2 regions of the Streptomyces sp. NPDC000348 genome follow, and region 2 is predicted to be linked to the other one. Evidence: riboswitches for the same ligand, from Rfam matches in the RefSeq annotation. Region 2 holds a riboswitch; the other holds the start of a gene.
The links. Region 2 has a riboswitch for glycine ahead of gcvT (glycine cleavage system aminomethyltransferase GcvT). Riboswitches for the same ligand answer to the same signal wherever they lie in the genome.
Positions count from the first base shown of each region.

Region 1: it holds a riboswitch for glycine, as region 2 does, so the genes downstream of both, gcvP (aminomethyl-transferring glycine dehydrogenase) here and gcvT (glycine cleavage system aminomethyltransferase GcvT) in region 2, are expected to answer to the same signal.

Region 1 is NZ_JBIAZD010000019.1:1,950-15,939, forward strand. Features, by position in the region: gene ACFY3N_RS29280 (sugar phosphate nucleotidyltransferase) at 1-1,475, shown strand, start outside; gene ACFY3N_RS29285 (DUF881 domain-containing protein) at 1,663-2,499, shown strand; gene ACFY3N_RS29290 (small basic family protein) at 2,496-2,828, shown strand; gene ACFY3N_RS29295 (DUF881 domain-containing protein) at 2,834-3,733, shown strand; gene ACFY3N_RS29300 (FHA domain-containing protein) at 3,795-4,727, shown strand; gene ACFY3N_RS29305 (MerR family transcriptional regulator) at 4,766-5,506, shown strand; gene ACFY3N_RS29310 (bifunctional nuclease family protein) at 5,590-6,063, shown strand; gene ACFY3N_RS29315 (MerR family transcriptional regulator) at 6,258-6,941, shown strand; gene ACFY3N_RS29320 (DNA polymerase IV) at 6,991-8,373, shown strand; gene ACFY3N_RS29325 (PRC-barrel domain-containing protein) at 8,384-8,758, opposite strand; glycine riboswitch at 8,873-8,969, shown strand; gene gcvP (aminomethyl-transferring glycine dehydrogenase) at 9,144-12,029, shown strand; gene ACFY3N_RS29335 (ABC transporter ATP-binding protein) at 12,082-13,167, opposite strand; gene modB (molybdate ABC transporter permease subunit) at 13,172-13,990, opposite strand, start outside.
Region 2 is NZ_JBIAZD010000015.1:84,531-98,520, forward strand. Features, by position in the region: gene ACFY3N_RS26525 (ABC transporter substrate-binding protein) at 1-967, opposite strand, end outside; gene ACFY3N_RS26530 (enhanced serine sensitivity protein SseB C-terminal domain-containing protein) at 1,366-2,115, opposite strand; gene ACFY3N_RS26535 (enhanced serine sensitivity protein SseB) at 2,343-3,122, opposite strand; gene ACFY3N_RS26540 (AAA family ATPase) at 3,175-3,843, opposite strand; glycine riboswitch at 4,066-4,166, shown strand; gene gcvT (glycine cleavage system aminomethyltransferase GcvT) at 4,373-5,491, shown strand; gene gcvH (glycine cleavage system protein GcvH) at 5,616-5,993, shown strand; gene glyA (serine hydroxymethyltransferase) at 6,008-7,267, shown strand; gene ACFY3N_RS26560 (L-serine ammonia-lyase) at 7,429-8,796, shown strand; gene ACFY3N_RS26565 (FAD-dependent monooxygenase) at 9,165-10,382, opposite strand; gene ACFY3N_RS26570 (MFS transporter) at 10,379-11,857, opposite strand; gene ACFY3N_RS26575 (response regulator) at 12,109-12,801, opposite strand; gene ACFY3N_RS26580 (sensor histidine kinase) at 12,798-13,990, opposite strand, start outside.

The DNA of each region.
Region 1 (13,990 bases), on a different contig from region 2:
GTGACGAGTGCCTGATCGGTGAAGAATCGATCGTCCAGGGCAATGTGCGGGTCTACCCGTTCAAGACCATCGAGGCGGGCGCGTTCGTCAACACCTCGGTGATCTGGGAGTCCAGGGGGCAGGCGCACCTCTTCGGGGCCCGGGGCGTGTCCGGCATCCTGAACGTCGAGATCACCCCGGAACTCGCGGTGCGGCTGGCCGGCGCGTACGCGACGACGCTGAAGAAGGGCTCGACCGTCACCACGGCCCGCGACCACTCCCGCGGTGCCCGTGCGTTGAAGCGGGCGGTCATCTCCGCACTGCAGGCCAGCGCCATCGACGTACGGGACCTGGAGAACGTGCCGCTGCCCGTGGCCAGGCAGCAGACAGCGCGGGGCAGCGCGGGCGGCATCATGATCCGGACCACGCCCGGTGTGCCGGACTCCGTCGACATCATGTTCTTCGACGGGCAGGGCGCCGACCTCTCCCAAGGCAGCCAGCGGAAGCTGGACCGGGTGTTCGCGCGGCAGGAGTACCGGCGCGCGTTCCCCGGGGAGATCGGGGACCTGCACTTCCCGGCCAGTGTCTTCGACTCATACACGGGCTCCCTGCTGCGCAACGTCGACATCACCGGTATCGCGGAGTCCGGACTCAAGGTGGTCGTCGACGCCTCCAACGGCAGTGCCGGCCTGGTGCTGCCGAGCCTGCTGGGCAAGCTGGGCGTCGACTCGCTGACCATCAACCCCGGTCTCGACGAGTCCAGGCCGACCGAGACGGCCGACATGCGGCGCTCGGGGCTGGTCCGGCTCGGGGAGATCGTGGCGTCCTCCGGTGCCGCCTTCGGCGTACGGTTCGACCCTGTCGGTGAGCGGCTGTCCCTGGTCGACGAGAAGGGGCGGATCATCGAGGACGACAGGTCGCTGCTCGTGATGCTCGACCTCATCGCGTCCGAACGGCGCAGCGGCCGGGTGGCGCTCCCGGTGACCACCACCAGGATCGCCGAGCAGGTCGCGGCTTATCACGGCACGCAGGTCGAATGGACGACCACCTCGCCCGACGACCTCACGCGCGTGGGCGGCGAGGAAGGGACGATCTTCGGTGGTGACGGCAAGGGCGGCTTCATCGTTCCGGAGTTCAGCAGTGTCTACGACGGCACCGCGGCCTTCGTGCGGCTCATCGGGCTGGTGGCGCGCACCCAGCTCACGCTGAGCCAGATCGACGCGCGCATTCCGCGGGCACATGTGCTCAAGCGGGACCTGGCGACCCCGTGGGCAGTCAAGGGCCTGGTGATGCGTCGGGTCGTGGAGGCGGCCGGAGACCGGTTCGTGGACACCACCGACGGCGTGCGTGTGGTGGAGGCCGACGGCCGCTGGGTGATGGTGCTGCCCGATCCGGCCGAGGCGGTCACCCACCTGTGGGCCGAGGGGCCCGACGACGCCTCCGCGCAGGCCCTGCTCGACGAGTGGTCGGCGGTCGTCGACAGCGCGGGTCGGTGAGCGGCCGGCACGCGCGGTAAAACGAGCGGTACGCGTGCGTGCCGGACAAGTGTCCCCAACGGGGCCTGTCCGGCACGCCGGTAGGTCCGTTCGTAGGGAGTGGCCGCGGCGTGCGACGATGTGCGGCATGCCGCAGCAACCCCCCGTTCGGAGCACACCCGCGCGGCCAGCTCGCCCGGACGCCTCCATGTCGTTGATCACCAACGTCATGGACCACAGCCTCGACGACGGATACGCCGAGGCCGCCGCGCGGCGGAAGGCCGACGGCGACGGCGGCATGCCGAAGACGCTCAGGGCGAAGCTGGGGCTGGCCGGCGGCCTGGTGCTCGCCGCGCTGATCGTGACCGTCGGTGCCGCGCAGGCCAGGGTCGCGGCCCCCGTCGTGGCCAAGGAGCGTGAGGAGCTGATCGACCGGATCGATCGGGAGACCGAGGCCGCGGACGAGCTCGAGGACGGCGTCGACAAGCTGCGCGCCGACGTGAGCGCGCGGCAGCGCGATGCGCTCCGGGACAGCGGCGGAGGCGATCGGTCCACGCTGGTGGGCATCCTGTCCGGCGCCACCGCGGTGCACGGGCCCGGCGTGCGGCTCGTGGTGGACGACGCCAAGGACGCCAGCACGGGCGGTGACGGGGACGCCCGGTCGACCACCGGGTTCTCCGACACCGGGCGGGTGCGCGACCGTGACATGCAGCGTGTGGTGAACGGCCTGTGGGAGTCCGGCGCCGAGGCGGTCTCCATCAACGGACAGCGGCTGACCGCCCTGTCGGCGATCAGGGCCGCGGGAGACGCGATACTGGTCGACAACAGACCGCTGGTGCCGCCGTACACGGTGCTCGCGGTGGGGGACGGCGGAAAACTGAGCGAGCGGTTCCAGAACAGCGCGGACGGGCTGTATCTGCACGCCTTGCAGGAGAACTACGGGATCCGGACGGCCATCTCCGCGGAGGACGACGTCCGGCTGTCCGCCGCACCGAGTGTGATCGTACGTACCGCACAGCCGATAACCGAGAAGGGCACATCGTGATCGCCGTACTGGGCCTCGTCGTGGGAGTCGTGGCCGGACTGTTGGTCCGGCCCGAGGTTCCGGCGGTCGTCGAGCCTTACCTGCCGATCGCCGTCGTCGCGGCGCTCGACGCCGTGTTCGGAGGGCTGCGGGCCATGCTGGACGGCATCTTCGACGACAAGGTCTTCGTGGTGTCGTTCCTGTCGAACGTCGTCGTCGCCGCCCTGATCGTGTTCCTCGGCGACAAACTCGGCGTGGGGGCCCAGCTGTCGACGGGCGTCGTGGTGGTCCTCGGCATCCGCATCTTCTCCAACGCCGCGGCGATCCGCCGGCACGTGTTCCGGGCGTGAGGCCGATGAGTGAGCACGAGCACAACGAGACGGCGCGCCCGGCGGTGTACCCGCCGAGGCCGGCTCCGGACGCCCCGCCCGCGGCCGGCCTGCGCAGGGAACTGCCCGCGGAGGTGCCCGCCGAGGTGCCCACGAGGGCGCCCGCACCCGCGGAGGAGGACGTTCCGCAGTCCTCGTCCGGTCTGACCGGCCGGCAGCGGCTGGTGAAGGGGCTCTGGCCGCCGCGGGTGACCCGGGCCCAACTCATCGTCGCCCTGCTGCTGTTCGGCCTCGGGTTCGGTCTGGCCGTCCAGGTGGCGTCGAACAGCGACAGCGACAGCGCGCTGCGCGGGGCACGTCAGGAAGATCTTGTGCGCATCCTCGATGAACTGGACGACCGCACAGAGCGTCTTGAGGACGAGAAGCAGGGACTCGAGAAGCAGCGCGACGAGCTGGAGAACAGCTCCGACCAGGCCGAGGAGGCCCGCAAGCAGACCATCGAGAAGGAACGGCAGCTCGGTGTGCTGGCGGGCACCGTGGCCGCGCAGGGGCCCGGGATCACGATGGCCATCGAGGACACGAAGGGGACGGTCGAGGCGAACATGCTGCTCGACGCCATCCAGGAGCTGCGCGCGGCCGGCGCCGAGGCGATCCAGGTGAACGGTGTGCGGGTGGTGGCGGGCACCTACCTGACGGACTCCGGGAACGGTGTCGGCGTGGACGGGAACAAGATCACCGCGCCCTATCGTTTCAAGGTCATCGGCAAGCCGCAGGACCTCGAGCCGGCGCTCAACATCCCCGGAGGCGTGGTGCAGACTCTCGAAAAGGAACAGGCCACCGTTACCGTGGAGCGGTCGACCAAGATCGTCGTGGATGCCTTGCGGGCGGTGAAGCGGCCTGACTACGCTCGGTCGTCCTCCCGGTGAACCGGAGGTGCATGGGGCGCGTTCGGCCAGGGCATGAGGTTGCGGGGGGTCGGCGCACCGAATGGGTGGTGCGTGGTGGAAACTGTCTGGCGGAGGCGGACGTTGTGAAGATGTCCGGGTCGGCCAATGTGTTCAGTCAGGGTTCGTCCTGCCCCACGGGCGGGTCTGTTTCGGTCAAGGGGAATCGCCCGTGAAGTTGTTTGCGAAGTTGTTCGGCAAGAGCGCGCGGCGAGAGGGCAGCGGCAACGCGACCGCTCGTCATCGCGCACAGCCTGAGGCGGAAGGCCAGCGTCCGCTGTACCGGGACCAGGTGGGTCAGGGCGCGCCGTCCGTTGACCCCGCGCAGTCGGGCGGCATAGGTTTCGGGCAGCCGTCGACCTCAGGTACGGGTGGAGGGTTCTCCGACCCGTACGCGTCCCACGCCCCTGGGGGGCAGCCGCGGCAGGAGGATCCGTCCATGTCGGCCCTGGTGTGTACGAGGTGCGGCAACCGCAACGCGGAGAACAGCCGCTTCTGCTCCAACTGCGGCGCGCCGCTGAGGCCCGGGGTCACCCCGGAGCGCCCCTCGGAGACGACGTCCACGATCTCGATCTCCGGTCTGGAGGCCTACGACGCGGAAGTCACCGGACAGACGCAGACGCCGACGCTCTCTCCCGAGGCGCAGGCGGCCGTCGACGCGCTGCCGATGGGTTCCGCGCTCCTGGTCGTGCGCCGCGGGCCGAACTCGGGCAGCCGCTTCCTGCTGGACGGCGACCTGACCACGGCCGGGCGTCACCCGCAGAGCGACATCTTCCTGGACGACGTGACGGTCTCCCGTCGGCACGTGGAGTTCCGGCGCGGCCCGGACGGCTCCTTCACGGTGGCCGACGTGGGCAGCCTGAACGGCACGTACGTCAACCGGGAGCGGATCGACCAGGTCGCCCTGTCCAACGGCGACGAGGTGCAGATCGGCAAGTACCGGCTGGTCTTCTACGCGAGCCAGCGGGGCTACTGACCTCCCCGGATCCGTCCGGGGAACCCCAGGGAAGGTCCATGGTTCAGACACCGAGCGGCGGTGCCGGCAACGGCGCCGCCGCCACGGGCACCGGACTGATGAGCATCGGCGCGGTGCTGACCGTGCTGCGCGAGGAGTTCCCCGAGGTCACCATCTCCAAGATCCGTTTCCTGGAGTCGGAGGGGCTGATCGAGCCGCAGCGGACTCCGTCGGGGTACCGCAAGTTCAGCGCCGGGGACGTCGAGCGCCTCGGTCATGTGCTGCGCATGCAGCGCGATCACTATCTGCCGCTCAAAGTGATCCGTGAGCACCTCGACGCCGTGGAGCGCGGCGACGCCGTCCACCTGCCGGCGCTGGGCCGTCCGGGGGACGGGGACACCGGTCAGGAGCACGCCGTCGAGGCGCCCACGGTGGCACGCATCGGGCGCGGTCGGCTGCTGGCGGTCGCCGGCATCGACGAGCCGATGCTCGCCGAGTGGGAGTCGTACGGGCTGCTCGCCCCGGTCGAGGACGGCATGTACGACGCCGAGTCGGTCACCGTCGCCGGGCTCATCACCGAGCTGGGGCGGTTCGGGATCGAGCCGCGTCATCTGAGGGCGATGAAGGCCGCCGCCGACCGTGAGGCCGGCCTGGTGGACCAGGTCGTCGCCCCGCTGAAGCGCCACCGGAACCCGCAGACCAGGGCCCACGCCCAGGCGCGCACGAAGGAGCTGGCGGGGCTCACGGTGAAGCTGCACGCGGCGCTGGTGCAGGCGGCACTCGGGATACGGCTGCCCTGAGACGGAGCGGCGCGGGGGCCGGATCTGCCACCCGTTGCCTGCCCGACTACCCAAACGTCCCGGGCACGGCCTAGGGTTGCTGTGTGAACGAGCTCGATGTCGTAGGTGTCCGGGTCGAGATGCCCTCCAACCAACCGATCGTGCTGTTGCGTGAAGTGGGCGGCGACCGCTACCTCCCCATCTGGATCGGGCCGGGGGAGGCGACGGCCATCGCCTTCGCCCAGCAGGGCATGGCACCCGCACGGCCGCTGACCCACGACCTGTTCAAGGACGTGCTGGAAGCCGTCGGACAGGAGCTCACGGAAGTGCGCATCACCGATCTGCGCGAGGGCGTCTTCTACGCGGAACTGGTGTTCGCCAGCGGTGTCGAGGTGAGTGCCCGCCCCTCCGACGCCATAGCGCTGGCCCTGCGGACGGGTACGCCGATCTACGGCAGTGACACGGTGCTCGACGACGCCGGGATCGCCATCCCGGACGAGCAGGAGGACGAGGTGGAGAAGTTCCGCGAGTTCCTCGACCAGATCTCGCCGGAGGACTTCGGAACCAGTAACCAGTGAGGGCGGTCGGTGGCCGCCGACCGGGTCGGCCGCCGGGGCTCACGCCGAAGGCATTCGGCTAGCCTTTCCCCACGGTGGGGTACGGGAAACCACTCTTAGGGTGATTATCACTCGGCGTGCCGAGTGTGGCGATCGTTGACGCACCCTTGGTGACTGCCTACCTTCGAGGAGGCAGGTCAAGGACGGAGGTCGGCGTGAGAAGCAGCGGCGACGGTACGGCTGGGGGTGTCCCCGGACGTGGTTTCGGGGCGAGCGGGCCGTACCCTCCCCAGAACTCCCGGCTCCGTCCGAGCGGGGGGCATCCCGTCCACGGCGGCGCGATCGACCACGCTCCACAGCGACCGACGGCTGTGCCGAGCAGCGGAGGGGCGACATCCATGGCGTCCGAGCAGATCGGCTACCGGGGGCCCACGGCCTGCGCCGCCGCCGGTATCACCTACCGGCAGCTCGACTACTGGGCCCGTACGGGGCTGGTCGAGCCGAGCGTGCGGCCGGCCCACGGATCGGGTACGCAGCGGCTGTACAGCTTCCGCGACGTCGTCGTATTGAAGATCGTCAAGCGGTTCCTGGACACGGGCGTCTCCCTGCAGAACATCCGCACCGCGGTCCAGCACCTGCGCGAGCGCGGCTTCAGCGACCTGGAGCGCATGACGCTGATGAGCGACGGGGCCACGGTCTACGAGTGCACCTCGCCCGACGAGGTCCACGCCCTGCTCCAGGGCGGCCAGGGCGTCTTCGGCATCGCCGTGGGCGTGGTGTGGCGGGACGTGGAGAGCGCGCTGTCCCAGCTGCACGGGGAGCGCGTCGACACCGGGGAGACCCTGGTCGGGCACAACCCGATGGACGAGCTGGCGCGGCGGCGGAACAAGGCCGTCTGAGACCGCCCCGCAACGGCCGTTGTCAGTGGCGTGCGGCAGCATCGGAGAGGTGAGAACCGCGCCCACGATCCTGCATCTCGACATGGACGCCTTCTTCGCCTCGGTGGAGCAGGCCTCCAAGCCGAGTCTGCGCGGGAAGGCGGTCGTCGTGGGCGGGCTCGGGCCACGGGGTGTGGTGGCCACCGCCTCGTACGAGGCACGGGTCTTCGGCGTCCACTCGGCGATGCCCATGGCGCAGTCCCGTCGGCTCGCGCCGAACGCCGCGTATCTGGTGCCGAGGTTCGCCCTCTACCGGTCGATCAGCGAGCAGGTGATGGGGTTGTTGAGGGCCCTGTCGCCGCTGGTGGAGCCGCTGAGCCTGGACGAGGCGTTCGTGGACCTGGAGGCCGGCGGCACGGCCTGGGACGAGCGGTCGGCGCGGCTGGCCGGGGCGAAGCTGCGCGCGGACATACGAGCGGTCACGGGGCTCACCGGGTCGGTGGGGCTCGCGGCCTCCAAGATGCTGGCGAAGATCGCCTCGGAGCAGGCGAAGCCGGACGGACTGGTGCTGATCGAGCCGGGCACGGAGCGGGCCCTGCTGGGGCCGCTGTCGGTCCGCACCCTGCCGGGCGTCGGACCGGCGACCGGTGATCATCTGCGGCGGGCGGGGATCCACACGGTCGACGAGCTCGCCGAGGCCGGGGAGGACGAGCTCGTACGGCTGCTGGGCAAGGCCCATGGGCGCGCGCTGTTCGCGATGGCGCTGGCCCGGGACGAGCGGCCCGTGGTGGCCGAGCGGGAGGCCAAGTCGGTGTCGGTGGAGGACACGTACGACGTGGACATCCACGACCGGGTGCGGGTCGGCGGGGAGGTGCGGCGGCTCGCGGACCGGTGCGTGCGCAGGCTGCGGGCGGCGGGCCTGTCGGGGCGGACCATCGTGCTGAAGGTGCGCCGGTACGACTTCTCGACCCTCACCCGGTCCGAGACGCTGCGGGGCCCCACGGACGATCCGGCGGTGGTGCGGGAGGCGGCCGCGCGGCTGCTGGACTCGGTCGACACGACGGGCGGGGTGCGGTTGCTGGGCGTCGGGGTCAGCGGGCTGGCCGATTACACGCAGGAGGACCTGTTCGCGCAGGCGGGCGGCCCCGTGGACGACCTCCTGCGCGAGGAGGCCGAGGCCGCGCCCGCGCCGGAGCCGGAGGCACCCGCCGAGCGGCGCTGGCCGGCGGGGCACGACGTACGGCACGCCGTGCACGGACACGGATGGGTGCAGGGCAGCGGGCTGGGCCGGGTCACGGTGCGCTTCGAGACACCCGGCTCGGAGCCGGGCAGGGTGAAGACCTTCCGCGTCGACGACCCGGCTCTGCAACCGGCGGAACCGCTGCCGCTGGTGGCCCGAGGACCCGGGGAGGGCGAGGGCGCGGGGGCCGGCCGAGGGGCGCGGGGACGGTGAGCAAGGCGGATCAGGCCGGCTTGTCGTTCCCGGCGAGTTTGCCGAAGTCGCGGTCCGGGAGGGGAGGCGGAGCGGCGAGGTCCAGGCCGTAGTGGTGGTAGAGCTGGAGTTCCTGTTCGGGGGAGAGGTGGCGGCCCACGCCGAAGTCGGGGGCGTCCTTGATGAGGGCGCGTTCGAAGGGGACGTGGAGGGCGCCGTCGATGAGGTCGCTGGGTTCCAGGGGGACGAAGGCGTCCCTGCTGAACAGACCGGTGCGTATCGCCGCCCACTCCGGTACGCCGGTGGCGTCGTCGAGGTAGACCTCGTCGATCGTGCCGATCCGGTTTCCGTTGCGGTCGAACGCCTTGCGGCCGATCAGGTGGCGCGGATCGATGTCGGTCTGCACGGGCCCTCCACTGGTCGCAAACTCATCCGTAAGCACTACAGAACGGCACAATCGGCTGGGCGGCCACTCGAAGGTACTGGTGCGGTGCTCGCTGGTAGGCTGGCAAACGGCTGCTGACCCCGTGCGGGAGAGCCCTTCCGGACACCACCGGAGGCGCCGAAGGAGCAAATCCTCCCCGGAATCTCTCAGGCACACGTACCGCACGGACGAGGTCACTCTGGAAAGCAGGGCGGGTGTCGACGGCTTCCGCTCTCACCGACGGTGAAAACCGGACGCCTTCGGGCCGTCCGGTGAAGCTCTCAGGTTGAGATGACAGAGGGGGAGGCCGTTCGGGCACCCGCGCCGTGGTGCCCCTCGAAGGTCGTCGGACCAGGAGGCCTCCTCAATGACCGCCCCTCGCACTCCGCTCTCCGAGCTCGAACAGGGAATCCCCTTCGAGCAGCGCCACATCGGCCCCGACCACGAGGCCCGGGCCAAGATGCTCGCCCAGGTCGGCTACGGCTCGCTGGACGAGCTGACGGCCGCCGCGGTGCCGGATGTGATCAAGAACGCCGATGCGCTGGACCTGCCGGGTGCGCGGAGCGAGGCCGAGGTGCTGGCCGAGCTGCGTGCGCTGGCCGACCGCAACGAGGTGCTCGGCTCCATGATCGGGCTCGGGTACTACGGGACGTTCACCCCGCCCGTCATCCTGCGCAACGTGATGGAGAACCCGGCCTGGTACACGGCCTACACCCCGTACCAGCCGGAGATCTCGCAGGGGCGGCTCGAGGCGCTGCTGAACTTCCAGACCGTGGTCGCCGAGCTCACCGGCCTGCCGACCTCCGGTGCCTCCCTGCTCGACGAGGGCACCGCCGCCGCCGAGGCGATGGCGCTGTCGCGGCGCATGGGCAAGAACAAGAAGGGCCTGTTCCTGGTCGACGCGGACGTGCTGCCGCAGACCATCGCCGTGATCGAGACCCGCGCCGAGCCGACCGGCGTCGAGGTCGTCGTCGCCGACCTCGGTGAGGGCATCCCCGCCGAGCTCGCCGAGCGCGAGATCAACGGCGTGCTGATCCAGTACCCGGGCGCCTCGGGCGCCGTGCGCGACATCAAGCCGGTGATCGACCGGGCGCACGAGCTCGGCGCGCTCGTCACCGTGGCCGCCGACCTGCTCGCCCTCACCCTGCTGAAGTCGCCCGGTGAGCTGGGCGCGGACATCGCGGTCGGCACCACGCAGCGCTTCGGTGTGCCGATGGGCTTCGGCGGGCCGCACGCCGGCTACATGGCCGTCCAGGAGAAGATGGCGCGCAGCCTGCCCGGGCGGCTCGTCGGCGTCTCCGTCGACGCGGACGGACACAAGGCCTACCGTCTCGCCCTCCAGACCCGTGAGCAGCACATCCGCCGCGAGAAGGCCACCAGCAACATCTGCACCGCCCAGGTGCTGCTCGCCGTCATGGCCGGGATGTACGCCGTCTACCACGGTCCGGAGGGGCTGCGGTTGATCGCCCGGCGCACCCACCGGTACGCCACCGTCCTCGCCGAGGGACTGCGGGCCGGCGGAGCCGGGATCGTGCACGGCTCCTACTTCGACACGCTGACCGTGCGGGTCGCCGGACGGGCCGCCGAGGTGGTCGCCGCCGCCCGCGACAACGGCGTCAACCTGCGCCTCGTCGACGCCGACCACGTCTCGATCGCCTGCGACGAGACCACCACCCGGGAGCAGTTGGCCGCCGTGTGGAGCGCCTTCGGCGTCGAGGGCGACGCCGAGGCCCTGGACGCGGCCGCGCGGGACACGCTGCCGGACGCCCTGCTGCGCAACGACGAGTACCTGACCCACCCCGTCTTCCGGCAGCACCGCTCAGAGACCGCGATGCTGCGCTACCTGCGGCGGCTCTCCGACCGCGACTACGCGCTGGACCGCGGCATGATCCCGCTGGGCTCCTGCACCATGAAGCTCAACGCGACCACCGAGATGGAGCCGGTCACCTGGCCGGAGTTCGGTCAGCTGCACCCCTTCGCGCCCGCCGAGCAGGCCCAGGGCTACCTCACGCTCATCCGCGAGCTGGAGGAACGTCTCGCCGAGGTCACCGGCTACGACAAGGTGTCCCTCCAGCCGAACGCCGGCTCCCAGGGCGAGCTGGCCGGTCTGCTCGCCGTGCGCGGCTACCACCGGGCCAACGGCGACGAGCAGCGCACCGTCTGCCTCATCCCGTCCTCCGCGCACGGCACCAACGCCGCCAGCGCCGTGATGGCCGGCATGAAGGTCGTCGTCGTCAAGACGTCCGACGACGGCGAGATCGACGTCGCGGACCTGCGGGCGAAGATCGGGCAGCACCGCGACGAGCTGGCGGTGCTGATGATCACGTACCCCTCGACGCACGGCGTGTTCGAGGAGCACGTCGCCGACATCTGCGCCGAGGTGCACGAGGCCGGCGGCCAGGTGTACGTGGACGGCGCCAACCTCAACGCGCTGGTGGGCCTGGCCAAGCCCGGCCACTTCGGCGGTGACGTCTCGCACCTGAACCTGCACAAGACCTTCTGCATCCCGCACGGCGGCGGCGGCCCCGGCGTCGGCCCGGTCGGCGTGCGGGCGCACCTGGCGCCGTACCTGCCGAACCACCCGCTCCAGCCGGAGGCCGGCCCGAAGACCGGTGTCGGGCCCATCTCGGCGGCGCCGTGGGGCTCGGCGGGCATCCTGCCGATCTCGTGGGCGTACGTCCGTCTCATGGGCGGCGAGGGCCTGAAGCGGGCCACGCAGGTGGCCGTACTCAGCGCCAACTACATCGCCAAGCGCCTGGAGCCGCACTACCCGGTGCTCTACACCGGCCCCGCCGGCCTGGTCGCGCACGAGTGCATCATCGACCTGCGCCCGCTGACCAAGGCGACCGGCGTCAGCGTGGACGACGTGGCGAAGCGGCTGATCGACTACGGCTTCCACGCGCCGACGATGTCGTTCCCGGTGGCCGGCACGCTGATGATCGAGCCCACCGAGTCCGAGGACCTCACCGAACTCGACCGGTTCTGCGAGGCGATGATCGCGATCCGCGCGGAGATCGAGAAGGTCGGCTCCGGCGAGTGGCCCGCGGACGACAACCCGCTCCGCAACGCCCCGCACACCGCTGCCGCGCTCGGCGGGGAGTGGGAGCACGCGTACGGCCGGACGGAGGCCGTGTTCCCGGCCGGGGTGAGCGCCGCCGACAAGTACTGGCCGCCGGTGCGCCGCATCGACCAGGCCTTCGGCGACCGGAACCTGGTCTGTTCCTGCCCGCCGCTGGACGCGTACGAGGACTGACGCACGCCGCAGGGCCCCGCTCGACCGGAGCGGGGCCCTGCGGCGTGTGCGGCTACGCCGGGTACGCGTGCGTCTGCGTCGCCTTGACGGCCGCCCAGACCGTCGCGCCCGGGTGGAGGCCGAGTTCGGCCGCGGCGACCGTGGTGAGGTCGGCGGCCAGGGCGAGTTCGCCGGTGAGCTCCGCGCGGATCCGGTCCCCGTGGGTCTCGAGACCGGCGACCTCACAGCGCCAGAGGTTGCGGGCGCTGGAGCCGGTCGGCCGGTCCCGGTGCAGGGTGACGGCGTCGGGCGGGAACGCCACGAAGGCGGGCCCGGAGAGGTGCTCCGTCGTGCTCACGGCGGGCCCCGCGTCGAGCCGCACCGCATGGCCGTCGGCCTGCCCGCGGTACAGGTTGAGGCCCACCAGCCGGGCGATGTACTCGGTGCGCGGGTGACGGGCGATGTCGGAGGGCGTGCCCTCCTGCACGATCCGGCCCTGCTCCACGACGACCAGACGGTCGGCGAGCACCATGGCGTCCAGCGGGTCGTGCGTGACCAGGACGGCCACGGCCTCGAAGGCGGCCAGATGACGGCGGAGCTGCGCGCGCACCTCCAGCCGGGTACGGGCGTCCAGGGCGGCGAGCGGTTCGTCCAGGAGCAGCAGCCGGGGGCGGGTGGCCAGGGCGCGGGCGAGGGCCACGCGCTGGGCCTGGCCGCCGGACAGCCGCCGGGGCCGGGCACCCGCGTGCCCGGCCAGACCCATGCGGTCGAGCCACTCGGCGGCCTGGGCGCGTGCCTCCGCCTTGCCGACGCCCCGGCAGCGCGGCCCGAAGGCCACGTTGTCGAGCGCGGTCAGGTGCGGGAAGAGCAGGTAGTCCTGGAAGACGACACCCACCGGGCGCGACTCCGGCGGTGTGCGGCGCAGCTCCGTGCCGTCCAGCCGCAGGTGCCCGGCGCTGAGCGGGGCGAGGCCCGCGAGTGCGCGCAGGGCGGTGGTCTTGCCGGCCCCGTTCGGGCCCAGCAGGGCGACGACGTCACCGGGCGCGGCGGTGAGCGCGACGTCCAGGCGGAAGGAGCCGTGGTCCACGACGAGCCGCGCGTCCAGCCCTTCGGCCGTGGTGCCGGCCGGCTCGGGCAGGTGTCCGGGATTCTTCGCCATGGTGTCAGACGGCCCTCATCCAGCGGTCCCGAAGCCCGGCCAGTACGGCGACGGACACCGCCAGCAGGACCAGGCTGAGGGCGATCGCGGCGGCCGGGTCGTTCTGCAGGGCGAGGTAGACCGCGAGCGGCATGGTCTGGGTGCGGCCGGGGAAGTTGCCGGCGAAGGTGATCGTCGCGCCGAACTCCCCGAGGGCCCGGGCCCAGGCCAGTACGGCGCCCGCCGCGATGCCGGGAGCGATCAGCGGCAGCGTGACCCGGCGGAACGCGGTGAAGCGGGAGGCGCCCAGGGTGGCGGCCGCCTCCTCGTAACGCGGGTCGGCGGCCCGCAGCGTGCCCTCGACGCTGATGACGAGGAACGGCATCGCCACGAACGTTTCCGCGAGGACGACGCCCGCGGTGGTGAAGGGCAGGGTGACGCCGAACCACGCGTCCAGCCACTGGCCGACGACGCCGTTGCGGCCCAGGGCGAGCAGCAGGGCGACACCGCCCACCACCGGGGGCAGCACCAGTGGGAGCGTCACCAGGGCGCGGACCAGGCCCCGGCCGGGGAAGTCCGTACGGGCCAGCAGCCAGGCCAGCGGAACGCCGAGGACCAGGCTCAGCGCGGTCGCCGTCGTGGCGCAGAACAGCGACAGCCGCAGCGCGTCCCACACCTCGGGGCTGGACAGCTGCTCGGGGAGGCTGCGCCAGGGGGCGCGCAGGAGGAGGGCGAGGAGCGGGACCAGGAGGAACGCCAGGCCCAGGAGGGCGGGCGCGAGGAGGGCGAGGGGGACACCGCGGCCGGGGGCACGGGGGCGTGCCCTCCGGGGGGCTTCCTGGCC
Region 2 (13,990 bases):
GGCTCATGCCGACGTAGAAGAGGTTGAAGACGCCACGGGTCGGGACGACGTAGCCCTGGTCCTCGAGGGTCTTGACGTCGGCCGGGGCGACGAGGTCGTAGCCGTCGATGTCACCGGCCTGGAGCGCCTGGCGGCGGCCCTCCTCGGTGTCGATGGTGCGGAAGACCAGGTTCTTGATCTTCGCCTTCTCGCCCCAGTAGTCGTCGAAGCGGGTCAGGCTGACTTCCTTGTTGCCCTTGTTCCACTTCGTGATCTTGTACGGGCCGGTGCCGGCGACCGTGCCGGCCTCCTGGCTGTACTTGGGGTACGTGATGGCGTCGCCCTTGGCGGTCGCCTCTTCCTTCTCGTACTCCTTGAGGGCCTTCGGCGAGTGGATCGCCAGGGCCTGGAGGGAGAAGCCGCCGGGGAGGTTGGCGGAGGGCTTCTTGACCTCGATGACGGCGGTGTTCTCGTCCTTCGCGGTGCAGGACTTGTAGTTCGCCTCGGGCGTCTCCTTGTCCTCGTTCTTCGCGAAGCCGCCCATGATGGTCTGCCAGTAGTACGAGACCGCGCTGGACTGGTAGGTGCCCTTCCAGTTGAACCAGTGGTCGTAGTTGGCGCAGACCGCCGCGGCGTTGAACGACTCGCCGTCGTGGAACTTCACGCCCTTGCGGAGGTTGAAGGTCCAGACCGTGCCCTCGTCGTTGCTCGACCAGGTCTCGGCGAGGCCGCCGACCAGCTTGGTGCCGCCGGACTCGTGCTCGAGCAGGGCCTCGAACGCCTGGCGCGTCACGCGGAAGGTTTCACCGTCGCTCGCGAGGGCAGGGTCCAGGGAACCCGGGTCACCCGCACCGGCGAACACGAAGGTGTCCTTCTTGCCGCCGCTTTCGTTGTCAGCGTCCCGTTCGCTGGAGCAGCCCGTGGCGATCAGACCGACCGCCACCGCGGCCGTGATCGCCCGAGCGGCTCGGGACTTGAATATGCGCATACTGGGGCCACTCCGGGTCCGCTATGTGGATGCATCTTGACCGGCCGAACACTACAGACGATCGCAGCGCGTCAGGAACAGTCCGGATAGCGGTGATACCTACCTGAGATCTGAACAGTTGACATAAGGGACGGTTCAGGCGTTCCCCTGTCGGGATTTAACCCGCCGGACACAGAAGCGTCTTTCCGGCGGTCGCCCAGGTGGCGCCGGACGGCGTGAAGAACAGGTGAAACCGCAGGTGACAGGCGGTCAGCGCGCTGTCGCTGAGCGCGCATGGCCGAAAATCTGGCGCGAAATCAGCAGTGCGCGACGGGCCGGGCGGACGCATCGGTTCCGGCCCGCGCCCCTGTCCACTCCGTGGACCGTGACGGACCGTCAGGAGGGCGGCGTCCGGCCGGTCAGCCCCGGTGCGCGGGCGGGTAGCCGTAGGCCGTCGCGGGGGACGGCACGGCGCCGTGGGCCTCACGGTCGTAGAACGGGCGGGAGTTGGCGCGCAGCCACATCGCGACCGGGTCGTGCTCGTCGGACATCGCGACGGTCGACACGGGCAGTCCGTCCGGGACCGCGCCGAGGGACTGCTGCATCATCGCGCGCACCGCGTCCACGGCCGGCGGGGAGGTGTCGTACACGTCCAGGCCGATGGCGAGGTACGGGGCGCCCAGTGCGGGCTGCACCCAGGCGCGGCGCAGGGCGCGGACGGCCGGGGTGCGGTGGGCGTTCTGCGCGAGGAGGGCGTAGAACTGAGGGATCGCGATGGCCGGTTCGGACAGGCGCAGCGGTCCGGCGGGCTGGCGGTCCAGGCCGCCGGCGATCCGGCGCAGGTCCAGCCAGGGGATGCCGACTCCGCCGCCGGGGGCGTGCGGATTGAGCCAGAGTCCGTAGCGGTCGGGATAGAGGGCGCGGGCCACTTCGAGGCCGTCGACCACCTCGTACGACCGGTTCCAGCCGCTGGCGGAGAGCTCCTGGGCCGAGGTGACGCAGGGCGCGTAGCCGAAGCCGTCGACCTCCATGTTCCCGTACTGGGCGTCCGGGGAGCCGGCCTGGCCGTGCCAGAGCAGCATCCAGACCTGGCCGGAGGCGGGGGTCGCGAGGGCGCGCAGCAACGCCTCGTACGCGTCGTAACGCCCGGGCGTCACCTGGCGCAGCATGTGCTCGACCTGTCCGGTCGCCGCGGTGCCAGCGCTCACTTGTATCGCCCCTCCGTACCTCGCCAGCGGATGAACCTAGCTTAAGCCGACGCCGTGCGGCGGGCTCCTGTCCGGCGGGCGCGCGGAGGAGCCCGGGGCCGCGCGTCGTCCGGCGGGGGCGGGGGCGTTGGGGCGGGGCGCGCCCGCGCGGCGGAGCCGCACCTCGACACGGCCCCGCGCCCCGGGGGTCACCGCGGCCGTTCGTAGAAGGGGCGGACCCTGGTGCGGAGCCAGTCGCCGACCGGGTCCTGGGCTAGGTCCAGGACGATGAGGTTGACCGGCCAGGGGGCGGGGGTCCGGCCCAGGGCCCGGCCCAGGGCGTCGAGGGGGAGGGTGCGGGCGTCGCCCTCCCACTGGGAGAGTTCCACGCCGACGAAGAGGACCGGGTCGGCCGTCTCGATCGCGGCGAGGCAGCGGCGGGCGGTGGTCACCACGCCGATGGAGTCGAACTCCGCCGAGGCGGCGGCGAGGAAGTCCAGCGGGTCGTCCTGCCAGTCGGGCTCGAACAGCCGGACCCGGCCGCCGGTCGCCGGGCCGTCCAGCGGGGAGCGTCCGGCCCGGCACAGCTCGGCGACGGCCGGCGGCGGCAGCGGGATGCCGACCACGCCGCCGGGGTTCACCGCGATCCCGGCCTGCGGCGGCAGGCCGCGGGCGAACTCCACGGCGGGCGCGACGGTGTACGACAGGTGGGGGCCGACGGCCTGGCGGAGCTGCTCCTCGGAGCTGAAGACGGGGACGTAGGCCTGGCCGTCGATCTCCAGGGTGGGCAGGTCCAGCGGGCCGCTGTCCGGGCCCCCGCCGTTCGGCAGCGGGACCCAGACGAAGCTGCGGCCCAGCACCTCCACGATCCTGCCGCCCGCCGAGGGGACGCCCAGGGAGACCGAGAGCACCTCCTCCAGCTCGTTGCCGGGCCATCCGCCGTGCGGATGGGGGTGCGCCTGTGCCGGGAAGTCCGCCGGGAAGTCCATCTGCCTACCGCCTGCTGCCTGGAACCACTGCTGTGACCGAAAGGCTATCCGGTCAGCCCGTGAAGGCGACCCGGCGCAGCGCGTCCGCCGCGTCCCGGTCGATCAGCACCGCCGATCCGCAGCCGGCCGGCAGGACGCCCCGCTCCACCGCGCGCAGCAGCCGCTCGCTCGCCGTGCGGTGGCGCAGGAACGCGTACCGGGAGACGCCGCGCCCGCGTTCGCGCTGGCCGGCCAGGGCCTGCTGCGGGGTGACGTCGAGCAGCAGCAGGTGCAGGTCCGCGCCCCGGCGCCGGGCCTCGCGGGCCAGCCAGCGGCGCACCCAGGCCTGCGTACCGCAGTCGTGCACGACGACCGGCCCTCCGGCCCGCAGCACGCGGCGCAGCCCGGCGTAGTGGACGAGGCGGACCAGCGGGCGGTACACCGCGTACGGCAGCAGGCGCGGCATGCGGGGGTCCCAGCGGTCCCGGGCGTCCTGGGAGTCGACGCGGGCGCCGCGCACCGTGCGCCGCATCAGCGTGGACTTGCCGCTGCCGGGCAGCCCGGTGACCACGACCAGGTCCCGGGGCCCGAAGAGCAGCGCGCGCGGGCTGCGGCCGCCCCGCGCGCGCAGATCGCGGACGACGGGCGCCGGCAGCGCGCCGCGGGCCCCCCGGGCCTGAGCGGCCGGCTGCTGGGGCAGCGCGACGCCCGTGGTGGTGGCGCACGCCGTGGTCCTGTTCACCGTGATCGTCCTCCCCTGGGGCCGGGTACGAGTACCGATCCCCGCCGAGTGTAAAGAGAAGGTAATGCCGGATGTCGTCGTTTCCGTCCGTTTCCCGGAACAGGCTTGTCACAGCCCCCTGTGACGGCGCCCGCACATCCTGCGCACCCCCTGGGAAGGGTCCCCCTGCCGTGCCCCCGCGATGCGTGCAATGATGTGCGCGCCAACTGCATACCGGCCGCTTGAATCCGCGCGGGAGAGTCCCCGGCACCGTTTGCCGCCGGGGCGCCGAAGGAGCAAGTCCCTCCCTTGAATCTCTCAGGCCCCGTTACCGCGCGGGCGAGGCACATCTGAAAAGCGGGCCGTCGAAGGGCATCCAGCGGTGCTCCGGCGGCCCCACCCAAGGTGCAAGCCAGGACCGTCCCCGCGTGGGCGTCATGGCGAACCTCTCAGGTTCCGATGACAGATGGGGAGGAAACGTCCTCGCCTTCCCCCACGCTCGAATGAACTCGCGCGGGAGGGACCCCCATCGCCTCTGGGAGACCGACCGATGAGCAGTACCGAACCCCGCCGGACCGCGCTCGACGCCCTGCACCGTTCGCTCGGCGCGACGATGACCGACTTCGCCGGCTGGGACATGCCCCTGCGCTACGGCTCCGAGCGCGACGAGCACAACGCCGTGCGCACGAGGGCCGGCCTCTTCGACCTCTCGCACATGGGCGAGATCACGGTCGCCGGCCCCGGGGCGGCCGCGCTCCTCGACTTCGCCCTGGTCGGCAACATCGGGGGCGTCAGGCCCGGCCGCGCCCGCTACACCATGATCTGCCGCGAGGACGGCGGCATCCTGGACGACCTGATCGTCTACCGGCTCGGCGAGTCGGAGTACCTGGTGGTCGCCAACGCCTCCAACGCCCAGGTCGTCCTGGACGCCCTGCGGGAGCGCTCGGCCGGCTTCGACGCCGAGGTCCGCGACGACCGCGACGCGTACGCGCTGCTGGCCGTGCAGGGCCCCGAGTCCCCGGGGATCCTCGCGTCGCTGACCGACGCCGACCTGGACGGCCTGAAGTACTACGCGGGCCTGCCCGGCACGGTCGCCGGCGTCCCCGCGCTCATCGCCCGCACCGGTTACACCGGCGAGGACGGCTTCGAGCTGTTCGTGAAGCCCGAGCACGCGGTCGAGCTGTGGCAGGCGCTGACCAAGGCGGGCGAGGGCGCCGGCCTGGTCCCCTGCGGGCTGTCCTGCCGGGACACGCTCCGCCTGGAGGCCGGCATGCCGCTGTACGGGCACGAGCTGACCACCGGCCTCACGCCCTTCGACGCCGGTCTCGGCCGGGTGGTGAAGTTCGAGAAGGAGGGCGACTTCGTGGGCCGTGCGGCGCTCGCCGAGGCCGCCGAGCGCGCCGCTTCCGAGCCGCCGCGCGTCCTGGTCGGCCTGGTCGCCGAGGGCCGCCGGGTCCCGCGCGCCGGGTACGCGGTCGTGGCCGGCGGCGAGGTGATCGGCGAGGTCACCTCCGGCGCGCCCTCCCCCACGCTGGGCAAGCCGATCGCGATGGCGTACGTCGACGCGGCGCACGCGGCGCCGGGCACCAAGGGTGTCGGCGTGGACGTCCGCGGCAGCCACGAGCCGTACGAGGTCGTGACGCTGCCGTTCTACCAGCGGCGGAAGTGACACCGTCGTAGCCGGTTCCCGCGCCGGTTCCCGCGCGTGAGGTGAGCACGTCATGCCTGCTCACGGGCGCCGTACGCAGTCCCCTCAGTCATCCGCAGTCCCCCCGTACAGGAGAATTCAGGCCATGAGCAACCCCACGCAGCTGCGTTACAGCAAGGAGCACGAGTGGCTGTCGGCCGCCGAGGACGGCGTGTCGACGGTCGGCATCACGGAGCACGCGGCCAACGCGCTCGGCGACGTGGTCTTCGTCCAGCTCCCCGAGGTCGGTGCCGGCGTGACCGCGGGCGAGACCTGCGGCGAGCTGGAGTCCACCAAGTCGGTCAGCGACCTGTACTCCCCGGTCAGCGGTGAGATCACCGAGGTGAACGAGGACGTGGTGAACGACCCGTCGCTGGTGAACTCGGCCCCCTTCGAGGGCGGCTGGCTGTTCAAGGTGCGCGTCACCGACGAGCCGGCCGACCTGCTGACCGCCGCCGAGTACGACGCCCACACCGCGGGCTGAGGAGCCGTATCCGCATGTCGCTTCTGAACACCCCCCTGCACGAGCTCGACCCGGCGGTGGCCGCCGCGGTCGACGCCGAGCTGCACCGCCAGCAGTCCACCCTCGAGATGATCGCCTCGGAGAACTTCGCCCCGGTCGCGGTCATGGAGGCCCAGGGCTCGGTCCTCACCAACAAGTACGCCGAGGGCTACCCCGGCCGCCGCTACTACGGCGGCTGCGAGCACGTCGACGTGATCGAGCAGATCGCCGTCGACCGGGTCAAGGAGCTCTTCGGCGCCGAGCACGCCAACGTGCAGCCGCACTCCGGCGCGCAGGCCAACGCCGCCGCGATGTTCGCGCTGCTCAAGCCCGGTGACACGATCATGGGCCTGAACCTCGCGCACGGCGGGCACCTGACCCACGGCATGAAGATCAACTTCTCCGGCAAGCTCTACGACGTGGTCGCGTACCACGTCGGCGACGACGGCCGGGTCGACATGGCCGAGGTGGAGCGGCTGGCCAAGGAGAGCAGGCCGAAGCTGATCGTCGCCGGCTGGTCGGCGTACCCGCGCCAACTGGACTTCGCCGCGTTCCGCCGGATCGCGGACGAGGTCGGCGCGTACCTCATGGTCGACATGGCGCACTTCGCCGGACTGGTCGCCGCGGGTCTGCACCCGAACCCGGTGCCGCACGCCCACGTCGTGACCACGACCACGCACAAGACCCTCGGCGGCCCGCGCGGCGGTGTGATCCTCTCCACGGCCGAGCTGGCCAAGAAGATCAACTCCGCGGTGTTCCCCGGCCAGCAGGGCGGCCCGCTGGAGCACGTGATCGCCGCCAAGGCGGTCGCCTTCAAGGTGTGCGCCTCCGAGGAGTTCAAGGAGCGCCAGCGCCGCACCCTGGAGGGCGCCCGCATCCTGGCCGAGCGCCTGGTCGAGGACGACGTCAAGGCCGTGGGCGTGGACGTGCTGTCCGGGGGCACGGAGGTGCACCTGGTCCTGGTCGACCTGCGGAACTCCGAGCTGGACGGGCAGCAGGCAGAGGACCGGCTGCACGAGGTCGGCATCACCGTCAACCGCAACGCGATCCCGAACGACCCGCGCCCGCCGATGGTCACCTCGGGTCTACGGATCGGCACGCCCGCCCTGGCCACCCGCGGCTTCACCGCCGAGGACTTCGCCGAGGTCGCGGACGTGATCGCCGAGACGCTGAAGCCGTCCTTCGACGTGGAGGCGCTCCGGGCCCGGGTGACGGCACTCGCCGCGAAGCACCCGCTGTACCCCGGTCTGCAGTAATTCCGTACGCTTTCCTTCGTACGGACATCAGGGGCACCGCGCACACTGGACCGGTGGGCGCGGTGCCCCGCACCATGCGCCCCGCATGAACGTTCCCTCTTCTGTGCACCACCTCTTCCCCGGTGGACAGCGTCGTCCGCCGAACCCTTAGGAGTCCTCCCGTGGCCATCTCGGTCTTCGATCTGTTCTCGATCGGCATCGGCCCGTCCAGCTCGCACACGGTCGGCCCGATGCGGGCGGCCCGGATGTTCGCCCGACGGCTGCGCAACGAGGACCTGCTGGACTCGGTCGCCTCGGTCCGGGCGGAGCTGTACGGCTCCCTCGGCGCCACCGGTCACGGCCACGGCACGCCCAAGGCGGTGCTGCTGGGCCTGGAGGGCGACTCGCCGCGCACGGTGGACGTGGAGTCGGCCGACGAGCGGGTGGAGAAGATCAGGGACGGTGGCCGGATCCGGCTGCTCGGCGAGCACGAGATCGCGTTCTCCTTCGACGACGACCTGGTGCTGCACCGCCGCGAGGCGCTCCCCTACCACGCCAACGGCATGACCCTGGGGGCGTACGACGCCTCCGGCGCGAAGCTGCTGGCGAAGACGTACTACTCGGTCGGCGGCGGCTTCGTCGTGGACGAGGACGCGGTGGGCGCGGACCGCATCGTGCTGGACGACACGGTCCTGAAGTACCCCTTCCGTACGGGCGACGAGCTGCTGCGTCTCACCGAGGAGACCGGCCTGTCCATCTCCGCGCTGATGCTGGAGAACGAGCGCGCCTGGCGGAGCGAGGAGGAGATCCGCGCGGGCCTGCTGGAGATCTGGCGCGTGATGCGGGCGTGCGTGGACCGGGGCATGTCCCGCGAGGGCATCCTGCCGGGCGGTCTGAAGGTGCGCCGGCGCGCCGCGAACACCGCGCGCAAGCTGCGCTCCGAGGGCGACCCGCAGGCCCTCGCCATGGAGTGGATCACGCTGTACGCCATGGCCGTGAACGAGGAGAACGCGGCCGGCGGCCGGGTCGTCACGGCGCCGACGAACGGCGCGGCCGGGATCATCCCCGCCGTCCTGCACTACTACATGAACTTCGTGCCCGGCGCCGACGAGGAGGGCGTGGTCCGCTTCCTGCTCGCCGCGGGCGCGATCGGCATGCTCTTCAAGGAGAACGCCTCCATCTCCGGTGCCGAGGTCGGCTGCCAGGGCGAGGTGGGCTCCGCCTGCTCGATGGCGGCGGGCGCCCTCGCGGAGGTGCTGGGCGGCTCCCCGGAGCAGGTGGAGAACGCCGCCGAGATCGGCATGGAGCACAACCTCGGTCTGACCTGCGACCCCGTCGGCGGCCTGGTGCAGATCCCGTGCATCGAGCGCAACGGCATGGCGGCGGTGAAGGCGGTCACGGCGGCGCGGATGGCGATGCGCGGCGACGGCTCGCACAAGGTGTCCCTGGACAAGGTCATCAAGACGATGAAGGAGACCGGCGCGGACATGTCGGTCAAGTACAAGGAGACGGCCCGGGGCGGGCTCGCGGTGAACATCATCGAGTGCTGAGGGAACGGGCCCCGGCCGCCGCGTCCGCACCCGGTCGCCGACGGGACGGGGGCGGCCTCCCGCCGCAGGCGTCCACGGCGGCGCTTCCCCTGGCGGGAGTCGCCCGTCCGGCCGCCCCTCGCCTCGTCCCCGTCCCTGATTCCAGGGACCCCCACGGCCCCTTCCTCGTGTTCCCCGCGGACGCCGGGAGCCGGTTCGTGGAGGCCCTCAGGGACGAGTCGAACACCGTAGCGGGCACGGAGGCCGTCATTCCCCTCCAGCCGTGTCACCGCCGCTGAACCGTGAATCCACGGAACCCGGTCGGCCGACCCGGAGCAGGAGCGCTCCGCGGTCGGCGTCCCCGTCGTCACCGGCGCGTGCGCCCGGGCTCACGTCCCGGGCGTGAATGCGGGCAGGGTGAGGGCCGAGTGGGCGGGCCGTCCCTCCCCGGAGGGGGCGGCCCCGAGTCCGCGGAGCCTGTTGTTGCGTTCCTCCAGGGCCCGGGGGGTGGTCGGGAAGAGCGTGGCGCCGCCCTTGCCGACCAGCGCCTGGTTCAGGGTCACGAACTCGCGGGTGCCGTGTTCGTAGGCGGCGAAGCCGGTGGTGTGGTCCTGGTGGGCCAGGGAGCCGGCGAGCATGTAGGCGCCGACGAGTGCGAGGCTGGTGCCCTGTCCGGTGAGGAACGAGGGCGCCCAGGCGGCGTCGCCCACCAGCGCGACCCTGCCACTGGACCAGCGGGGCATACGGATCTGGCCGACCGCGTCGAAGAACAGGTCGTCCGCGTCGCGCAGGGCGGCCAGCAGGCCCGGGACCTCCCATCCCGCGTCGGCGAAGGACGAGGCGACCAGGTCCCGTTGGGCCTCCGGGTCGCGGAACACGTCCCGCGGCGGTTTCGGATGGGCGAAGTTCAGGAAGGCGTGCACGTCGTCGTCCCCCACGGCGTAGAGCGCCGCGGCCAGGCCCGGAGCGTTCCACATGACGGTCTCGTGGGAGAGGCCGAAGGTGTTGGGCAGGGTGAACACGGCGAAGCAGTGGCCGAGGTGGTGGTGGAACCGCTCTTCGGGGCCGAACAGCGTCTCCCGGGTGGACGAGTGCAGACCGTCCGCCCCGAACACCATGTCGAACGTGCGCCGGCCGCCCCCGCGGAAGGTGACGTCGACCCCGTGGCCGGACTGCTCGAGGGTGTCGACGGAGTCGCCGAACACGAACTCCACGTCGTCACGGACCGCTGCGTAGAGGGCGTCGGACAGATCTCCGCGCCGCACCTCCAGGTCCCGCCCCGCGACACCGCCGGTGACGTCGTGCGGGCGGAGCGAGGCCACTTCGTCGCCGTCGCCCTCGAGGAAGGTCAGCCGGCGCAGGTCGATGTGCGCGTCCCGCAGCCGCGGCAGGATCCCCATCCTCGCCACGACGTCCAGTGCGGTGCCGCGCACGTCGACGGGGTAGCCACCGCCACGGAGCGCGGGCGCCTTCTCGACCACCGTCACCGCGTATCCGTAGCGGTTCAGCCAGAACGCCAGGGCAGGACCGGCGATACTGGCTCCCGATATCAGGACCTCGCGCCTCGGCGTGGTACGGGTGCATGCCGGCTGATCGGTGCGGGTCATCCCTTGACTCCTTTGCCCATGGTGCGGGTGACGAGCAGGGCCGGCACCATGACGGCGCCGGCTATGACGAAGCCGGTGACGTAGGCCGATTCGGCCGCGACATCCGCCCCGGAAGGGGTTCCGGCGGTGAGGAGCGCACCACCGAGCTGCCCGCCGACGGCGTAGCCCAGCACGCGGGTCACCAGGATCAGGCTGGTGGCGATACCGGTGTCGCTCCGGTCGACGGATGTGGCGGTGCTGGTCATCATCGCCGTGACGCACAGGCCACTGGCCAGCGCGATCAGCGCCTTGCCGACGACGAGGTGCCAGACCTCGGTGTGTACGGCCGCCAGGGCGAACAGGGAGGTGGCCAGGACGACGACTCCGGCGGTGACCATGGCACGCGAGCCGAAACGCCGGTCCCCGATCCCGCCGAGCGGCCCGGCCAGCGACGCGGCCACGGCGCCGGGCAGCAGGAAGAAGCCGATCTCGGTGGCGCCGGCCCCGAAGCCGTAGCCGTCGCCGGTCTCGTCGAACAGCTGCGGAACGAGATAGACCGCCGTCGAGGTACCGACACAGATCACGAACGTCAGCACGCACGCCTTCCACATCGCGGGCCGTGCCAGCATGCGCAGGTCGATCATCGGTGCGGCCGCACGCCGTTCGACGGCCACCCATCCGGTGACGAAGACGGCCAGGGCCGCGACGAGGGCGCAGAGCACGAGTGGCTGCGAGGCGAGGTCGGGCGCCAGCGCGAGGACGAGCATGAGCGTGACCAGCGTCCCGCTCAGCAGGAGCAGGCCGGGCCAGTCGGTCCCGGCGTCGTCCGACCGGCCCGGTGGATCGTTCGGCATCAGCCGGTTCACCAGCAGGGTGGCCCCGATGACCGCGATCGTCGGCAGCGCGAACATCCAGTGCCGGGAGAGCTCCTCCGCCACGGGCCCGGCCGCCAGCATGCCCACCATCCCGCCCCCGACGAACAGTCCGCTGACCACCCCGATGGCCACCTTCGCCTCTCCCGCGGGGAGGTGCGTGCGCACCACGACGAACGAGAGGGGCAGCGCGCCCACCATCGCCCCCTGCAGTACCTGGCCGAGCAGGAGCACCGGCAGGTTCGGCGCCAGTGCGGACACCAGACCACCGGCACAGACCACCGCCATCAGCCGGATCAGGATCCGTTTTCCGCCGTGGCGGTCGCCGAGCCTGCCCGCCAGCGGTGTGATGAGCGCGCCGGTGATGAGGAGCACGATGCCCAGCAACGCCCCTTCGGCCGGACTCATGTCCAGCTCGCGCTGCAGGAGCGGGAGCGTCGGCGTCACCGCCGACTCCAGGGCGCCGGTGGAGAGTGCCAGTGCGCCGAGAGCCCCGACGGCGGCCTTCCCGACGGGGACCGCGGGAACCGCGGCGCCGCGCGGTCCGGTGGCGGGAGCGGATGTGGTGGGTGGGTCCTCCGGTCGGTCGTCCGTCTTCCGCCGCTTGTCGTTGCGCAGTCTCATGTTCCGCCCTCTCGCGTTCTCCCGTGCTGTCGGGTGGAGAGTGCGGGGACGGATGCGCGCCGGGCGTCATACCCGGGAGCCAAGGTGGAGGTGCTACCGCGGTAGGGGGTGGAGGAGGGGCGGGCTTTGCCCTCCGCCGGGGCCGCCCGTGCCGTCCGGGTGCGTGGAGCGGGCCGCTCCGACGGACCGCGGGCCGCCCGACACGGTTCGGGGACGCCGGCACCCGCGCCGTACGCGTGCCCGGAGCAGTCCTACTCGCCCGGGGTCACCAGCCCGGATTCGTAGGCGAAGACCACCGCCTGGGCGCGGTCGCGCAGGTCGAGCTTGGTGAGGACGCGGCTCACGTGTGTCTTCACGGTCTGCTCGGCCAGCACCAGCGTCGACGCGATCTCCGCGTTGGACCGGCCGCGGGCCACCAGGGTGAGGACCTCGGTCTCGCGCTCCGTCAGGGCCTTGAGCCGCAGCGCGGGCCTGCCCCGGCCGGCGGGACGCTGCCGGGCGAAGTCCGCGATGAGGCGGCGCGTCACGGAGGGGGCGAGGAGCGCGTCGCCCGAGGCGACGACGCGTACCGCCGCGATGAGGTCGGCCGGCGGGGCGTCCTTCAGCAGGAAGCCGCTCGCGCCCGCCCGCAGCGCCTCGTAGACGTAGTCGTCGACGTCGAACGTGGTGAGCATCAGGACGCGCGGCCGGTGCTCCCTCAGGGGGGTGTCCCCACCGCCCGGCGGGGGCGCGAGGAGGCGGCGCGTGGCCTCGAGGCCGTCCATCTCGGGCATGCGGACGTCCATCAGCACGACGTCGGGACGGGTGCGCCGGCTCAGCTCGACGCCCTGGGCGCCGTCGGGGGCCTCGCCCACCACGTCGATGTCGCTCTGGGCGGCCAGCAGCGCGGCGAAGCCGGCCCGCACCATGGCCTGGTCGTCGACGACGATGACGCGGGTCGTCACGTGAGGTCCTTTCCGTTCAGGGGGATCCGGGCCGCCACCCGGAAGCCGCCGTCCGGCAGCGGCCCCGTGTCGAGGGTGCCGCCGACGAGCCGCACCCGCTCGCGCATGCCGACGAGGCCGTGCCCGGTGCCGCCCTCCTCGAGCGGCGCGGCGGGCGGCTCGGGCGGCGGCCCGTTGACGACGAGGACGGTGAGCCGCGCCCCGTCCTGCGCGGTGGACACCGACACCTGCGTCGGAGCGCCCGGCGCGTGCCGCACCACGTTCGCGAGGGCCTCCTGGACGATGCGGTACGCGGAGAGGCCCACCGCCTCGGGCACCTCGGCGTCGCAGGGGGTGAACTCCACCGGCATGCCCGCCCTCGCCGTCGCCTCCACCAGCTGCCCGATCCGCGTCAGGCCCGGCTGGGGCGCGAGCTCGCCGTGCGCCTCCTCGTTCCGCAGCACGCCGAGGAGCCGTCGCATCTCGCCGAGCGACTCGCGCGCGGTCGCCGCGATGGACGTGAACTCCTCCCGCACGTCCGGCGGCAGTCCGTCGAGGCGGTACGCCGCGGTGTCCGCCTGCACCGTGATGACGGACATGTGGTGCGCCACCACGTCGTGCAGCTCGCGTGCGATGCGGGCGCGTTCCTCCAGCAGCGTGCGCCGGCCGCGCTCGGTCTCGCTGATCGTCTCCTGCTCCGCAAGCCTGCGCTGGACCTCGTACCGCTCGCGGAGCGCGCCGGCGAGCAGGAGCGCGACGCCGCTGAGGATGGTGAGCAGGAGCTCCATGGCGCTCGTGCCGTGGGGCGCGACGAACCCCAGGCCGGCGTTGGCGGCCGCCGTCGCCAGCCACACCAGCAGCAGCGTCCGGCGCGGCTCGCGCAGGCCGAGGGCCAGGCAGAGGCCGACGTACCCGACGATCTGCATCGGCGGGAACGGCCACAGGAGCCGCTCCTCGAAGTCGACGGTGAGCAGGGCGAGCGCCCCGGCCACGTCCGCGGCGAAGATCACGCACCAGGCCCGCAGCGGACGGACGACGGCGAGCAGCAGGGGTGCCGACTGCGCGACGGCCAGCGCGCTCGCGACGCCGCCGTGCAGCCCGTAGTCGGCGGTCAGCACCTGGATGGTGGTGGGCAGCAGGGCGACGCACAGGACGAACGCCACGCCCCGGGGCAGCAGCCGTACCCACCGGCGCGAAGCCCCCGCGAGCA